DNA from 3 places in the Lysinibacillus sp. FSL M8-0216 genome. Region 1 is predicted to be linked to each of the others. Evidence: riboswitches for the same ligand, from Rfam matches in the RefSeq annotation. Region 1 holds a riboswitch; each other region holds the start of a gene.

Region 1 (5,763 bases):
GATCTTGAAAAAGCGCTGTCATGGCATGTCAATTACGCAAAAAGTGGGACAATGAAAGACCCAGCTTTATCAAAATAGAATTCTAATAAAAAGGCCTTGAAGGACAGCTGCTCCCTCAAGGCCTTTTGTTGTATAAGTTTATCTAAGACGATTAGAGTTTAAAGTAGGCCAATCCATTTCCAATAAGTTGCAGAGAACAGCAAAATTAGGAGGAAGCCGAGAATCGTTAGTGGGATACCTGATTTCAGGAAATCCTTTGTTGTAAACGCTCCTGTACCATAGGCAAGCATATTTTGTGGTGCACTAATTGGTAATAGGAAACCAAAGCTAATAACAAATTGTTGTACAATAACAAAACCAACCTGATCAACATTAGCTGTTAATGTGGAAGCTAACACGATAAACACTGGTATAAGTGCAGAGGCTAAGCTTGTTGCACTAGCAAAACCTAAATGAATAAGAATATTAAATAATGTTACGATAGCAATCGTAGCAAGAATTGGCATAGTATCTAGACCGAGTGAACCAAAAACTTTATCTGATAACCATGATGCACCTTTTGTATTCAGCAAAATAGTTCCGAGCATAATACCTACTGCAAAGACAATGATTGTTCCCCAAGGGATATGAGGTTCAACTTCCTTCCATGAATAAACGCCGATTTTAGGCATTAGTAGTACAGCAATGGCGATAATTGTAACCGTTGTTGTATCAAATGGATGGAGCTTGCCTTCCGTTGCCCAGAAAAATAGTAAAACTAATGATGTAACGATCAACCGAATCTCAGGTGCTTTTAACGGCCCAAGCTCAGCCAATTGTTTCTTGATGACTTCTTTACCACCATCAATATTGCTCGTCTCAGGCTTAATAAGCGTAATCATAATGAAAAATAAGGCTACTGACATAATAATCGAGAATGGGGCAGCATAAAGTAACCAAGCACCCCATGAAATATTCACATTAAATTGCTCTTGGATGAAATTCAAAGCAACCATATTTTGCGCTGCCGCAGTTTTAATACCGATATTCCAAATGGAGACGGCTTGTACAGAAGTAATAACGAGTAAAGCAGCAAGTCGACTATCACGTGGTAAACCGAATGCTGCGACCATTCCAAGAAGAATAGGGACTACTGCGCCAGCACGTGCAGTAGCTGAAGGAACAAAAAATGCAAGGGCAATTGAAACTAATATTGCACCGAAAACTATGGCTTTTGTTTTTGTTCCTACAAGTGAAAGAATCCAAAGAGCAAGTCGTTTATGCAAATTGGTAATTTGCATGGCTGCTGCTAGAAAAAGAGCCGCTGCTACTAGGGCCACGGCAGAGTTACTAAAACCACTTAATGATAGTTTTAAGGCGCTAGCAGTACCTAGTTGTGTTGTTGGATCATCCATGGATGGTGCAAGTCCTAGTAAAACAGTGACGAGTGCGATAATCATTGCAGAGCTAACAGGATATGAAACGGCCTCTGTTACCCACAGGATAACCGCGAAAGCTAAAATGGCTAAAGCGCGCTGTCCGGATACAGGTAGCTCACCGTTATTAGGTAAAAAAATAATGATAATTAATAAAGCAAAAGCCAACCCAATCCATAAAGGCTTTAAATTACGCTTCGTTGTTGTTTGTTTAGGTGAAGACATATTTTCTCATCCCTTCTACGTCTACGTAAAAATGACGGTTATTATCCATAACATCGGTCAGTATAATGTTTTTTTAAGATAAGAATTCGTCCATTTGTTGTATAGAATGAAAAGAAGCGAAATATGTCTGTTTTACAGCTTTAATAGTAATTAAAGAGATAATTTATGGTCATAAAAAATACAAATATCTCCTAAAAAATATTATTTCTTTTTCTTGAAGGCAGAAGTAACTTTAGGTTCGGTTCCATTGATTAAACGTTGAATATTTTCAATGTGCAAAATAATAGCAATAGCAAAAAGTAGAATGGCAATAATGGTCGGGCCAAGCCCAGGAATCCATAAATAAGTAGCGGTACAAAAAATGAGGTAAAACTCTAATACCCCAACAATTAAATAGTTCGTTGCAAAAGATAAAATAATAAATAGAATAAGTGCAAATAAACCAATCTTCCAATCAACCGCAAGTAAAATTCCAATGATAGAGGCAGTCCCTTTTCCACCATTGAAGCCCATATAAAAAGGGAAATTATGCCCCAAAATAACCCCTGCAGCTATCAAATAGGTGAGGAGCCATGTTTGTTCTGCTGTTAAATGTGTTGCATCTGTTAAATAAAAATGTGCACCGACGATGGCTACGACGCCTTTGCCAATATCGATAAGAGCTACTAAAACGCCATATTTCCAGCCGAGTGAAAGCGTAGCATTAGAGGCACCAGCATTGCCATGGCCAGCTTTTTTTAAATCAACCCCGGATAAAAATTGTGCCACTTTAGAGCCGTGAATACAGCCAATCAAATAGCCAACAACTAGAAAACAGATCACGGCTTTTACCATAAAAATACTCCTTTCAAATTTTTTTTAAAATAGTGTATGCGTTCTTACTACGTAAAAGAGCAGACAGAAGTTTCGGAAAAAATAAAATTTAGATGTTGACAGAAAAAAACTCTATGCTTATACTTTGTAACAACGATGGAAATTGAATCTCATACTCTTATCAAGAGCGGCGGAGGGATAGGCCCTATGATGCCCGGCAACCAGTAGGTGATGAACTTACTAAGGTGCTAATTCCTACAGATTCTTACTTGGATCTGGCAGATAAGGGGAGGAAAACTTGCAACCGCAACCCTCTTCTTAGCTGAAGAGGGTTTTTGTTTTCTACAGAAAAATCCTCCTCATCTCCGGTACCATCGTAAAAAAATAACCAAATGGAGGTACACAATGACAAATTTTAAACCAGAAACACTGCTGTTACATGGCGGTCAAGAACCAGACCCAGTGACGGGTTCTAGAACAGTTCCTGTTTACCGTTCAACTGCTTTCGTTTTTAAAGACACTGCTCATGCGCAACGTCTTTTTGCCTTAGAGGAAGCGGGAAACATTTACACGCGAATTACGAATCCGACAGTGGATGTTTTTGAAAAGCGTGTGGCTTTATTAGAAGGTGGGACGGCAGCAGTAGCACTTTCATCTGGTGCAGCAGCTATTGCATTTTCTATTTTAAATCTAGCTGGAGCAGGAGATGAAATTGTAGCAGCCAGTTCTTTATATGGTGGTACGTATAATTTATTCGCTAATACATTACCAAACTATGGTATTAAAACGATTTTTGTAGATGAAACAAACCCAGAGAATTTTAAGGCTGCCATTACTGATAAAACAAAAGCTGTCTTCGCAGAAGTTTACGGTAATCCAAGCTTAAAGGTTTTAGATATTGAAGCTGTAGCTAAGATTGCACATGACAACAGCTTACCATTAATTATCGATAGTACATTTGCTTCTCCTTATGGTTCTACACCAATTGACTACGGTGCAGATGTGGTAGTTCACTCAGCAACTAAATGGATAGGTGGCCATGGGACAACTCTAGGCGGTGTTGTTGTAGACGCTGGTAAGTTTGATTGGACTAGTGGGCGATTCCCAGGCTTTACAGAGCCGGATGCTTCTTACCATGGTTTACGCTATGGAATAGATACAGCTTCTGCAGCATTTGCTACAAAGCTGCGTGTACAGCTGTTACGTGATTTTGGACCAACGTTAAGTGCAGATGCAGCTTTCAATCTATTACAAGGTTTAGAGACGCTTCATTTGCGTATCCCTAAACACAATGAAAATGCTTTAGCTGTGGCTGAATATTTACGTAACCACCCATCTGTGGAGTATGTAAATTATAATGGCCTGGAAGATTTTCCAACACATGAGTTGGCGAAAAAGTATTTAAAAAATGGCTTCGGCTCAGTGCTTACATTTGGCATTAAAGGTGGACGTGAAGCAGGACGAAAGCTTATTGATCATGTAAAGCTGTTTTCACATGTGGCAAATGTAGGGGATGCTAAGTCGCTAATTATCCATCCAGCATCTACTACACACCAACAATTATCAGCAGATGAACTAATTCAAGCTGGCGTAACCGAATCGCTCATTCGCTTATCAATCGGTTTAGAGGCAGTGGAGGACATCATTGCAGATTTAGAGCAGGCTATTACTCAGGCAACAGCAACAACTGAACAAACAGTAGAAGCGTAATATAGAATGACAGGCGAGTGTTGTAGCGTTTACGTATTTTCTCATTCGAATAGCCTCATTTGGTATACGTCAAACGTTGCTACATTAACCAATTACCTCATCCGGTAATTATCAGAACCTTTTAAAAAATAATACCAAGTAATTTTATATGTATTATTGACTTTGTTAAAACCTTGTTATATACTTGGAATTAAGTTAAGTGTTCGGAAAAACCTCGTTGAAAAGGTAAATGTTTTCATAAGTGCTCCCCCCACTTTTGAATAGATAGGAGAGTAGTTACATAGCCAGTGGCTACTCTTCAAAAAAACTGATGATAAAGGAGTGTTTAAAATGGGTAATCTCTATAGTGCGCAAAACATTGCATCTTATCTAATTTATGAACTAAATGAAGGGCATGTATTTGTTAACAATCAATCCATTCAACACATCCTTACATTAGTGGAACATAAATGGCAGCAAATTTTTGGTCATTCAGCATATCAGGAACAGGTTTGCGCAGATGATATTGGCTATACGATTAAGGAAATTTATGAGACATATGAGAAGTATGGTGTGAGCCACATCCAGCTTCCAGCAACAGAATTTTATTTGAAATACGGTACATTTCAATTAGTAGAACGTACGTATGCAATACCAAATTTTACAGAAGAAGAAATTAGTATTGTTCAACAAGCTTTAACACAATATCGTTTTCAATTGCTTTCAAAAGCGAGCTAAATAATCCCTCATATATTTAGGCTCATTCTCTGCTGCTACAGGGAATGAGCCTTTTTTATAGTAGTTTAATTATTTAGCTGGTTTATGGGTGTCTGAACATACATATATAATAGAAGAAAGACATCATTATTTGAGAGTAAAGAGTCAATATTTGTTCGAATTTTATGGATAAACTAAAAAAACGTATAGTAAAAGGAATGAAACCGATTTCTTTTGCACGTCTAGGGAAAACAAATGTCCTTCCTAGAAAGATTTTTCTTGTGTAAAGTATATATATGCGTTACAATTTTCTTTAAGTTAAATTTCGAATTATTTGAATTTGTATATGATCTAACATGTACTGAATATCAAAATTTATCCAAAATTAAGGGTTGGCTAAGGCCTGCGGTTGGTGTCAAATGATTTGGCACAACCCCACGGAGAGTTTGGCTTGATGAAACTGCGGAATGTAAGTTGGAGGGAATAATAAGAATGGCAACTATAAAGGCAGCGATTTTAGGATTTGGAACGGTAGGTCAAGGGATCTATCATATATTAAATGAAAAGCGGGAAGATCTTAAAAATAAATTAGGCATTGAGTTGGAAGTAGCGAAAATTTTAGTAACAGATGCTAGCCGCGAACGTGTACCAGGCACAGCACATTTGATGACTACAAGCATGGATGATGTATTGGCTGAACCAGACATGCAAGTAATATTTGAAGCCATTGTGAATGAAGAGCCTGCATATAGCTATTTAAAGAGAGCGGTAGAGAATAAATGTCATGTTATTACTGCCAACAAAGTCATGTTTGCAAAGCGTGGGTTAGAGTTACAAGAACTTGCAAAAGCAAATGGTGTCTTTGTAGGCTTTGAGGCGACTACTGCTGGAGGAGTACCTGTTA
Region 2 (5,763 bases), 2.2 Mb from region 1:
ATCATGGCTTTTATGTGGATCGTATCCATTTTTATTCGAACGTTTATGTACTTCTATACAACTGTTGTCGGGATTGCACAAATTATGAAATTGAAGGATCACCGTCCACTTATCCTACCAATGGGTATTATTATGGTCGGACTTTCGCAAATTGTTCACCCAGACATCGTCCATTCCAACATTTATAATGATGAGATTTGGCCAATTTATGCATTTGTTTGCACCATATTATTACCCATACTTCTACTCATTGTAGCTGTTATTCGTAACCGAAAATCACAAGGTAATTCGACTGAAATGGGTCATGCGGATTCTAATCAGGGGCAAATGACTGATGCGAGTAATGCGGTTTCTAATCAAGGCAATCAGACGAAACCTGATAATATGGATTTCAATCAGGAGAATCAGACGAAACCTGATAATATGAATTCCAATCAGGAGAATCAGGCGATACCTGATAATAAGGATTCCCATCAGGAGAATAAGACGAAACCTGATAATATGAATTCCAATCAGGAGAATCAGGCGATACCTGATAATAAGGATTCCCATCAGGATAATCAGACGAAACCTGTTAATACGGATTCCAATCAGGAGAATCAGACAAAACCTGTTAATACAGATTCCAATCAGGATAATCAGACAAAACCTGTTAATACAGATTCCAATCAGGAGAATCAGACAAAACCTGATGATACAGATTCCAATCAGGAGAATCAGACAAAACCTGTTAATACGGATTCCAATCAGGATAATCAGACAAAACCTGTTAATACGGATTCCAATCAGGATAATCAGACAAAACCTGTTAATACAGATTCCAATCAGGATAATCAGGCGAACGATACTAATACAGGTACCACTCAAGTTAATCAGGCTAAACCTGCGACTATGGCTTCCAAGCAAGACAATCAGGCGACACCAGATAATACAGTTTCCAATCAGAAAAAAACAGATAATCCAGTCTCTACTCAAGACAATTCTGAAGCGGGCAACGCTACATCCAAACAGGACGACCAGGCGCCACCAGATAAAACGAGTTCTGACAAGAAAAATCTAGAATAACAAAGTCTAATTCCTTCAAGCTGCTTAGCGAAGAAATTAGACTTTTTAGTGTTATTTAAATATGATATTCAATTTCGTCCACAAAATCCCATTCATATGGTGTCTCTTGGTATACGTAGTAGTTCAACCAGTTGGAGAACAATAAATGCGTATGGGCACGCCATGTATTCATCGGTGCCTTTGCTGGATCATCATTTGGGAAGTAGTTTACTGGAACGTCTATATGGATGCCCTTGGCAACATCGCGACTGTATTCATCGGCTAATGTTGTCGCATCATATTCTAAATGACCAGTAATCATAATGTTTTTATTATCTTTGGATTGCACGATAAATACACCTGCATCCTCTGAATAGGATAATAAGCGTAAGTCTGGATGATTGCGAACCTCGTCAATCGAGACAGATGTATAGCGAGAATGAGGGGCTGTAAATAAATCACTAAAGCCTCGTACTAAATCTACTGTTAAATCAGTAATCACATGAGAATAAACTCCGGAGCATTTAGCAGAAAGCTCGACCTTTCCAATCCCATAATGATGATATAAAGCAGCCTGTGCCCCCCAACATATATGTAGCACGGATGTCACATTCTTTTTTGACCAATCCATAATTTCAGCAATTTCCTGCCAATAGTTAACCTCTTCAAATGGCATTTTTTCTACTGGCGCACCCGTAATGATCATACCATCATAGCGTCGATGACGAATTTGGTTAAACGTTGTGTAGAATAATTGTAAATGAGACTTACTGACATTTTTAGATTCATGAGTAGCTGTGTTTAAAAAAGTAATATTCACCTGTAATGGTGTATTTCCTAGTAATCGTAGTAATTGTAGCTCAGTTTTTTCTTTTTCAGGCATCAAATTTAAGATTAATATATTTAATGGACGTATTTGCTGTGTTCTCGCACGGTCCTCTTCCATTACGAAGATTTTTTCCTCACGTAAATGTTCTCCAGCAGGTAAATTTTTCGGAATATTAATTGGCATCTTGCGTTCCCCTCTCTTTTTTTGCTCCTTTTTCTAAAAATTAAAAAATCCTCCACATTCCATATGAGATAGAATGAGAAGGATTTTTTTCACGTTCACTCTTATCTCTCAAAGGAAAAACCTTTGCTGGAATTAGCACCTTTCTAACATTTGTTAGAGGTTGCTGAAGCGTCATCGGGCCAAATCCCTCTGCTTCTCTTGATAAGATTATTTAATTATCTTGAATTGTAACATGGACTAGTTAGAATATCAATAATTCATAGAATATTTTGTTATTCCTATGCATGTTCTCCAATCATTTGATAAACACTAAGCTTGCTGTATATGGTTATTCTACATGAAATTTTATGGTAAACATGCCGCTATTATGTTACCATATATCTTTAGTAATAGAGAGGAACGTGAATACTTTGATTAATATTGAATTTCCAAAACCAGATGTAGTCATTCGCCAACGCGAACAAGATGTAAAACCAGGTGATGTCCCAATTACACCATACTTTGGTTTCATCGACTTCCACAAAATCACACGTGATAAAGGCGGCATTTTCTTATTCTATAATGAAAAGAATGAGCTATTATTTGTCGGCAAAGCACGTAAAATTCGTCAACGCATTAAAAAACATTTTGAAGACAATGTATCTCCGTTGAAAAACTATCGTGACGAGGTCTTCAAAATTGAAGTCTATGAAGTAGAAGATCCTATGGAACGTGAAATTTATGAAACATATGCGATTAATACGTTCCGCTCCAAATACAATGTAGATAAAGTATTTTATTAATATCAACAAAAACCGAAATCTCTTTTTTAGGGATTTCGGTTTTTTTATTACATCATAGTCATGCGATCTATCGCCATGCTTTTGCCGTTAATATATAGCTCAATAATCGTCAGCTCCGGGTTTTTATTGATGGCATAGACATACGGTTGAGCTTCTTTCTTTTGCTCGCTTCCTTCCTTGAAATGAATGACTAACCGATCTTCATTTGCTGCCACACTTGCTAGCACATTTCCTTTCGAAAACATGACAAGATAGTACGTCATGTCATCTTCATACAATAACTGAATTCTTTCTTGAGCTATAATATGCTGTTGGATATGGTCAGGAACGATGGTTAGCTCCTGAATCTTAGGTGGAACTAGCAGCGGTGCAGAATCACATCCGCCAATCCATAATACATAAAACAATACTGGCAACATCCATTTTTTCAAGATGCTCCCCTTCCCTTATAGCTACTCTAAGAAAAATGCTTTACGTTCTTTAGCAATCCAGTCCTCAAGCTCTTTATCATCACGCTTCACTAGTCGATTGATAAGAACATCATGCCAAACATAATCCTCTAATAAATAAATATGCACAGGATCATTCGTTATAAAAGCGGTTTCCTGGTTTGACGGCGAGTGACCATAAATCATTTCTTGTCCATCAACCGATAAAATAAACCAATGGGGTGTAGAAGTCTTTCTCGTATAGTGTGTGGCTCTGTGCTGATCGATAGATGCCAGATGCTCCCCGACATATAAGGTAATGCCATGCACCTCCACATGCTGTGATACCCCTTCGATATCCTCGCGTAAGGCATCGTACATATCTTCCCACATCGATAGGATGACTTTTGTCTCTGCTTTTTTTAATAAGGTTTGACAATAATTGATGATTGTCTGCTTCCCTTTTAGCATTAACACTTTAGGTTCCGTTTCTTGTTCTTTCGTTTCTAGTTTTTCTAATTGATCACTAATCGACGTAAAATTCGATTGCCAGCGCTGTTGAACTTGCTGCAAAAACATCTCGACAGGAATGGAAGAATAAGTCGTTTGATCCGCCGTTTCCTCTTTCAGTACGAATCCCTTCTCAACAAGACCATTTAATATGTCATAGATTCTAGCTCTTGGTATCCCAGAGTTTTTGCTAACTTGGTAGGCACTGACATGACTATTTTGTACGAGTGCTGTATAGGCCTTTGCCTCATATTCTGTCAATCCCAGTTCTTTTAATTGGGCGATTAATTCATTCATATCATCCCTCCATATTTTTATTATAGGCTACTGTTGTGAACATTTGCCAATGAAAAAATTAGGCTTTACAGCATCGAATAAATTAGTTACTATTTCAGTAGTAACTAATAAAGAAGAGGTGTAAGCATGGTTTTTGATGTGGATGTACATATTTTAATACTATTGATTTCCTTTGGATTTTTGGCAGCATTTATCGATTCTGTCGTTGGAGGTGGTGGTTTAATTTCCTTACCAGCCTTATTGTTTGTTGGCTTAAATCCCGCCGCTGCAGTAGCAACCAATAAATTAGCTGGCGCGATGGGCTCACTCACATCGTCCATTTCCTTTTACCGTTCTGGTCAGCTTGAAATTCGATCTGTCCTGAAATATTTCCCTCTCGCCTTCATTGGATCATTATGTGGTGCTTGGACTGTTCATTTAATTAACCCAGCCCTATTAAAACCATTAATGCTTATCATGCTGGCGGCTGTTGGGATATATACGATCTTTAAAAAGGATTGGGGCGCTGTCTCAACGGTTAAAAATCTATCTAAAACGCACTTATTTTTATTTATGATGCTATTATTTGCTATTGGGTTTTATGACGGGTTTCTTGGTCCTGGAACGGGCTCTTTTTTAATCTTTAGCTTCTTGCTTGTTGGCTTTGATTTTTTAAAGGCGGCAGGAAATGCGAAATTTTTAAATTTAGCAAGTAATGTGGCAGGTGTTTGTATGTTTGCTTACTTAGGTCAAATCCATTATGTATATGGTTTAGTTATGGGAGTTGCTCAAATTGGTGGGGCTATGCTTGGCTCTCGTATGGCCATTCAAAAAGGAAGCGGCTTTGTCCGTACGCTTTTTATCATTGTGACGATGACGCTCCTTGCAAAAAATGCCTACGATTATATGATTCATTAAATAAAAACAACGCCACAGTCAAAAATCTGCGGCGTTGTTTTACATTATATGAGGAAATGCTCGTCCTTAAATTTATGACTAGTAGCAAGACTGACGATTACAAAAATAATGAAGGAAGCTATAATAGGAATCGTAACGGTATGCATACCGAAAGCGGTCGGATAGAACCGGTCAATGAAAATATACAAAGCCATACCTGAAATCATTGACGAAATGGCGCCATATTTGTTTGCTTTCCTCCAGTATAACCCGAGAACTACCGTCCAAATAAAGACTGCCTCAAGTCCACCAAATGCAAATAAATTTAACCACACTAATAAATCAGGTGGATGGAGTGCAAAGAGGACAACCGCTAAGCCAATGACCGTTGTTACTATAAAACTGGCACGCTTAATCTCTGCATCACTTGCCTTTGGCTTCATGTAATTTAAATAGATGTCTTTGACAACCGTAGAGCTTACTAGCATGAGCAGTGCATTGACAGTAGACATGGTAGCGGCCATTGGTGCTGCTAAGACAATCCCTGCTAAAAATGGCGGCAGTACCTTCAATGTTAAGAGTGGCATGACTTTATCACCAATATCGATGCCAGGTAGGACAGGTCGTGCTAACACACCAATTAGATGCATCCCAAACATGATCGTCCCGATGGCAATCGTGCCTATAATGATCGCTAAGTGCATACTTTTAGAATCCTTATAACTCATCGCACGCACGGCGATTTGAGGAAGACCGACCACCCCCACACCAATTAATATCCAAAATGTTGAAACATACAGAGGTGTTAAATCCC
Region 3 (5,763 bases), 2.4 Mb from region 1:
CGTGATCTTCAAAATTGTCTTTTTAATATATTGATGTTTGTGCCATTAGGAATGTTTTTACCTTTACTTATGGCTAAATGTAAAGAGTTTAAGTGGCTTCTCCTAGTAGTTGTAGGTGCAACAGCCTCCATCGAAACGTATCAGGCACTTTCAGGAGCAGGGATTTTTGAGCTTGATGATTTAATCAATAACTCACTTGGCGGTATTATTGGCTACCAATTATACAAACTTATCGCTTCTATGGCCCATAACAAAAAGGTAAAGGTAAAAAGTCTGATTGGAAACCTTGCCATACCTCTATTGATGGGCTTAATCTTTATCGTTATGAACATTGTCTACGCCCAGCAGGAGTTTGGTCACCTAGCAATTAACGCTTATACAAAATCAAAAATGTCAGATGTTCATGTATCCACATCATTGGAATTAAGCGCAGCACCAATCGTTGCTCCTGTCTATAAGAAAATCATTCAAGAGGATGACGTAAAAGACCTATTACAACAGAAACTAGGATTATCAGAGATGAATGTATCTGATGTCAAGGACAATGACGAAACGCTAGTGGAAGATAAAAATGGGGTCGCGTATACATTGGTTACAAATAATTCAGAGGGACAATGGTGGTTAACCGAGAATAATTATACACCGGAGCAAATTTCAGCTGTAGAGCAAGAAGAAAAGGCGAAGTCATTGATGGATGAACTTTCTATACTACCTCAAGATGCAGAATTTACTGTACAGGAGAATGGTGAATTTGAATGGACCTTACCAGACCGTCCTGATGTAACTAAAGATTACTGGACTGGAGATGTCAGTCTTGGCCTGAAACCGGACGGTCACATTTATTCATTAACCTACAGTCTTCATGAAAATCAATTTATACGAGAGGTAAACATACAGTCTCCTACAGAAATATATGAACGAATAAAGGAAGGCGATTTTCCTCAAATAAAGTATAACGCACTCGTACAGGAGGAAGACCTAATTATAAAAAAAGGAGACCAAATTGAAATTGAATCGATTGAGCTTTCCTATATGTATGATACAAAAGGCTTCTATCAGCCCATATACAATGTTTCTGGCAAGTTCAACGACAACGATTGGTTTACTTTAATTCAGGCAAGAAAGTAACACCTCGTTCCAAATACTTAAGCAAAGCCCAGGCTCCAATTAATAGAGCAACTGGGCTCTTTTATTTTCGACTGTAAGGGGCAATGAACTATCCCCCTATCTCCTAAAAGTAGACTACTCCCCTATTTTTCTACTATTATTTTTTTACCTAATACCATTAGTGTTTATTGTCTGATTCTTATTGAAATTTATTAACTTTAAAATAAAGTAAAGCCGTTGATTGATTTCCAGCTTTCCATGGGCGGGGTCGAACTGCACCCTCGCCCTTCGTTCCAATCTGGAGTGGATATTAACTTCACCACAAAAAAATGCTCCCTTTAGATAAACAGATTTTATTTTTTAATCTGTCTACCTAATAGGGAGCATATCAAACTACTCGATGGCTTTTGTCTACAGTCTGAAATAACCAGCTTGCTGATCTTTATTTAGATTGAGCTACTTTCGTCGTTCATGTTTAATTTTCAGTAGTAAAAGTTTAGGCTTTCTTTTTTTTCGGGTACCCAATGAATATCGCTATCATACCACAAATACCAATAAGAATTGGGTAGAAAGAGTACGGCAAGATACTCACTGGCGAAATTTTGGCTACGCTTGCGGCTACAAGAAATTGGGCTCCGTATGGGAGAAGACCTTGGACTGTACAAGAGAAAATATCTAAAATACTTGCAGACTTTCTCGGCTCAATCTCATACTGGTCAGCAATATTTTTGGCAAGTGGCCCGGCAATTAGAATAGCAATTGTATTATTGGCCGTAGATAAATTAGTTAGACCCACAAGACCAGCTATACCAAATTCAGCACCCTTCTGCGATTTAATCCTGCGCGTTACAAGACGGAGTAAAAAGTCAATTCCCCCATTAAATTTAATAACTTCCACCATTCCAGCTATTAATATAGCCAGAAAGGCGATTTCATACATCCCTTCCATTCCTTCACCAATCTTTTGTATAAGGCTCATTATGTGATAGCTGCCATCTGCTAAGCCAACAGCACCGGCGAGAACAATCCCTAATGCAAGAACGAGGAAAACATTCATTCCAGATAACGCTAAAATAATAACTAAAACATAGGGAATAATTTTTATCCAATTATAGCTTAGATGCTCTACTTGGGCTGTCCCCCCGGATGTCATAAACCCTAAAATAATACTTGTGATAATAGCTGCCGGCAATACAATCCAAAAATTGACCTTAAATTTGTCCTTCATTTGTGCGCCTTGTGAACGAACTGCAGTAATAGTAGTATCTGAAATAAAAGATAAATTATCACCAAACATCGAACCGCCTACAACCGCTGCCATCACTAAAGCAATAGGTAGCTCCGTAAGATCGCTTATTCCAACTCCAATTGGCGCCAGCGCAACAATCGTCCCCACTGATGTGCCCATGGATAGAGAGATGAAACAGGCAATGATGAATAAGCCTACGACAACCAGGTTTTGCGGTATAACCGATAAAGCAAAGTTAACAGTGGAATCTACAGCCCCCATTCCCTTCGCTACCTCTGAAAATGCCCCTGCTAATAGAAAAATAATAACCATCAGCATGACATTTAAATTTCCGGCACCTTGGCAAAAAATATCAACCTTTCGGGAAAACGATTCTTTTCGATTCATCGCTAGAGCTACAGCACCCGAAATGCTGATGGCTACAATGACAGGAAAGGCATAAAAATCACCCATTATAATCCCTGAACCAATAAATAAAATCATAAAAATAACAAATGGGATTAGCGCCCATGGATTCTCTTTCTTCATTGTCTACCTCCAAAAATTAAAAATCAGCCCTATTTTTTATTTTTTCACCATAAAAAAGGCCTCATCTTGAAATAACAAGAAGAGCCCTTATAGTTAAAACGCTCCTCTTATCTATCAAGAACATTGCTTGCTGGATTTGGCACAGTAACTTAATAGTTCCGCTGCCGAGATTTCATCGGGCCAGTCCCTCCATCTCTCTTGATAAGAAGAAAAAATATTATATTTTTTACACAATATTAAAATACTAAAATAAAACATCCATAATTGCAACATGTTTTTAATTGTAAAAAAATCCCACGACTATTATCAAGTGCGAAATTCAACTTTTTATACGAATACGAAGCTTTGAATGGACACATAGATCGAAAATATAAATACCCCGACTAAAAACCAACCATATAATTTTCTCTCTCTCCGAAATTCATTAATTCCTAATGTTAACATAAATAAACCTAGAAAAAGGATCATTAAAAAGTTTAGCCGATAATCATGTGTCATAAATCCGTAAATGGAAAGCGTGATGCCTATTATTGATAAAATAATTTGTACTGTTTTTAACAAAACGATTCCCCCTATTTGCTTGAACGAATACTAACAGTTATCTAACCTTTTTTGAATAAAAAAATTCTATGATGGGTGAGATGACAAATGAAAGCCCAACAACTTTTTATTTTTGTTTTTTTAATTGGCTTTTGAACTAGAAACAGGAAATTTAAGTTTAATTCGAACAGGGCTGACAAAAGGCTTTTACCCTGCATTTATCTTTTCTTTAGGTTGTGCTGTTGGTGACATGGTGTACGCTGTACTATAGGTTTTGGGAATAGCCTTTCTAGTACAATCTAGTACAATATTCCAATTCATTTTATGGATTGGCGGTACTATCATGCTTGGCCCTTTAACCTTCCAAGCTTTCCGAGATACGTTTGCATGCAAAAAATTAGAGTCATGGAGCAGCGATTGAAAAGAAATCATTATGGGCTTATTTTTTACTGGTGTTTGGCTAGTAGTTTCAGCAACGACTGCAATCGTTGATTCCCAACGGTTGGTGGAAGTATAGTAGGTGGTACAACTATTGGACATTCAGCAACTAAAAGCTTACCTCCCTTCTTCTTCGGATTTATCACCGTTTCAATCCTTTGGGGGCTAATCCTTTCATATTTAAGTAGCATCGGTGGTAAAATAATGGGAAAAGGCTTATGCAAATAGTTTCGTTTATTTCAGGATTACTCTTTTTGTACTTTACTTTTTATGTATTCTTGAATGGTTTTGAAAAGCTATTATAGGGGTGAAAACCATGGTTAGAAGAAGATAGCTAGCCTCCTAGATCACCAAGGATATGTAGGAGGCTAGCTTAATTATAGGAGATGTTTAAACGATGAAGCAAAATAAATATGATGATATGCAATTCTTTTCTGCTTACGAAAAAATGCCACGTTCTGTTCAAGGGCTGGACGCCGCAGGAGAGTGGCATGTATTAAAAACACTTTTACCTGATTTGAAAAATAAACATGTGCTTGATTTAGGATGTGGTTTCGGGTGGCATTGTCGATATGCGCGCGCACAACAGGCAAAATCAGTGATTGGTGTGGATATATCTGAAAAAATGCTGGAAAAAGCTCAGGAAAAAACGGATGATCCTTTTATTTCCTATTTGCAAATACCGATTGAGGACATTCAATTTTCCGCTTCTCAATTTGATGTTGTATTAAGTTCCTTAGCTATTCACTATTTACAAAACTTTGAAGCACTATGCAAAAAGGTTTATACCTATTTAAAACCTGGCGGATCGTTCGTATTTTCAGTGGAGCACCCTATTTTCACATCCCGCCATGAACAGGATTGGTACAATGATGAACAAGGAAACCGACTGCATTGGCCAGTGGACCATTATCAAACAGAAGGCATGCGCGAAACAACCTTCCTTACCGAAAATGTCATTAAATATCACCGTACATTATCCACTTATATGAATGATCTAATACAGGTGGGATTTACAATACGTGCTGTGAAGGAACCTATGCCATCTGAGGAAATGATACAAACTATTCCAGATATGCAAGATGAACTACGAAGACCTATGTTTTTAATGATAGTGGCAGAGAAAAAATAAGCGTTTATACGTGTGATTATATCTATTACATTAGCACATTTCGTTGCTTCATATTTAATGGGGCAGCATCGCTACAGCTGCATGATGCCTGCCAAATACTGAGTAGTGGTAATAGAGGGCTAGATTGTCCCATAAATTAATTCTCTGAAAATCTCAGATAAAACAAAAAACCAGATGCTCCTCATAGAAGAGCGCCTGGTTTTATTGTGAAAGTGAATCTTACTAATTTACTTAGTTTTGATTCGTATTAATACTACGCTAAGTTGAGGCGTGGAACAAGTTAAAATATTTTCCATTCAATTTTTGGTAGGAATTTATGTTTTTTCGAGCATAGGAGTTACTCATGTCCTATTTATTTTGCAAGTAGGAAACTAACAAAAAAAACTAGATACCTACATAAATTATGTAAGTTCTAGCCTTTTAAGTGAAAGTGAATCTTACTAATTAATATTGCTTAGCTTTAGATTCATTTATGAATACGAATAAACAGCTAAAAGGTTTCATTATTTGGCCTATTTTTTCGTAAAAAATAGGATTACCCGCACAAAAAGACCAGGAAGTCACGAAATAAGTGAATCCTGGTCTTTTTGTGAAAAGTGAATGTTACTAGCTTGCTTTAGTTTTTTGTATTCTACTAATGAGGTAGACGGTTGATGTTGCAATAAGTTACATAAAATTTAAAAATATTTTAATCGATTACTTGAATGGCAAAATCAAATACACCCTCTGCCCCATCAACTGTAATGATGGAAATGCTATACACCCCTTC

The links. A riboswitch is a leader RNA that binds a small molecule or an ion and turns the genes downstream of it on or off. The one in region 1 is predicted to bind S-adenosylmethionine.
Region 2: linked by a shared signal. The riboswitch ahead of metA (homoserine O-succinyltransferase) and the one ahead of MKX57_RS01840 (O-acetylhomoserine aminocarboxypropyltransferase/cysteine synthase family protein) in region 1 are both predicted to bind S-adenosylmethionine.
Region 3: linked by a shared signal. The riboswitch ahead of MKX57_RS13560 (Na+/H+ antiporter NhaC family protein) and the one ahead of MKX57_RS01840 (O-acetylhomoserine aminocarboxypropyltransferase/cysteine synthase family protein) in region 1 are both predicted to bind S-adenosylmethionine.

Annotation. Positions count from the first base shown of each region.
Region 1 covers NZ_CP152007.1:373,055-378,817, forward strand. The annotation lists gene MKX57_RS01825 (succinate CoA transferase) at 1-78, shown strand, start outside; gene MKX57_RS01830 (DASS family sodium-coupled anion symporter) at 159-1,640, opposite strand; gene MKX57_RS01835 (glycerol-3-phosphate acyltransferase) at 1,842-2,474, opposite strand; SAM riboswitch class I at 2,629-2,742, shown strand; gene MKX57_RS01840 (O-acetylhomoserine aminocarboxypropyltransferase/cysteine synthase family protein) at 2,859-4,163, shown strand; gene MKX57_RS01845 (hypothetical protein) at 4,494-4,880, shown strand; gene MKX57_RS01850 (homoserine dehydrogenase) at 5,352-5,763, shown strand, end outside.
Region 2 covers NZ_CP152007.1:2,601,649-2,607,411, forward strand. The annotation lists gene MKX57_RS12695 (endospore germination permease) at 1-1,065, shown strand, start outside; gene metA (homoserine O-succinyltransferase) at 1,121-2,056, opposite strand; SAM riboswitch class I at 2,155-2,264, opposite strand; gene MKX57_RS12705 (nucleotide excision repair endonuclease) at 2,467-2,838, shown strand; gene MKX57_RS12710 (hypothetical protein) at 2,886-3,269, opposite strand; gene MKX57_RS12715 (TrmB family transcriptional regulator) at 3,291-4,073, opposite strand; gene MKX57_RS12720 (TSUP family transporter) at 4,200-4,970, shown strand; gene panF (sodium/pantothenate symporter) at 5,015-5,763, opposite strand, start outside.
Region 3 covers NZ_CP152007.1:2,755,188-2,760,950, forward strand. The annotation lists gene MKX57_RS13555 (VanZ family protein) at 1-1,128, shown strand, start outside; gene MKX57_RS13560 (Na+/H+ antiporter NhaC family protein) at 1,604-2,884, opposite strand; SAM riboswitch class I at 2,989-3,092, opposite strand; gene MKX57_RS13565 (DUF3953 domain-containing protein) at 3,212-3,445, opposite strand; gene MKX57_RS13570 (class I SAM-dependent methyltransferase) at 4,260-4,994, shown strand; gene MKX57_RS13575 (hypothetical protein) at 5,683-5,763, opposite strand, start outside.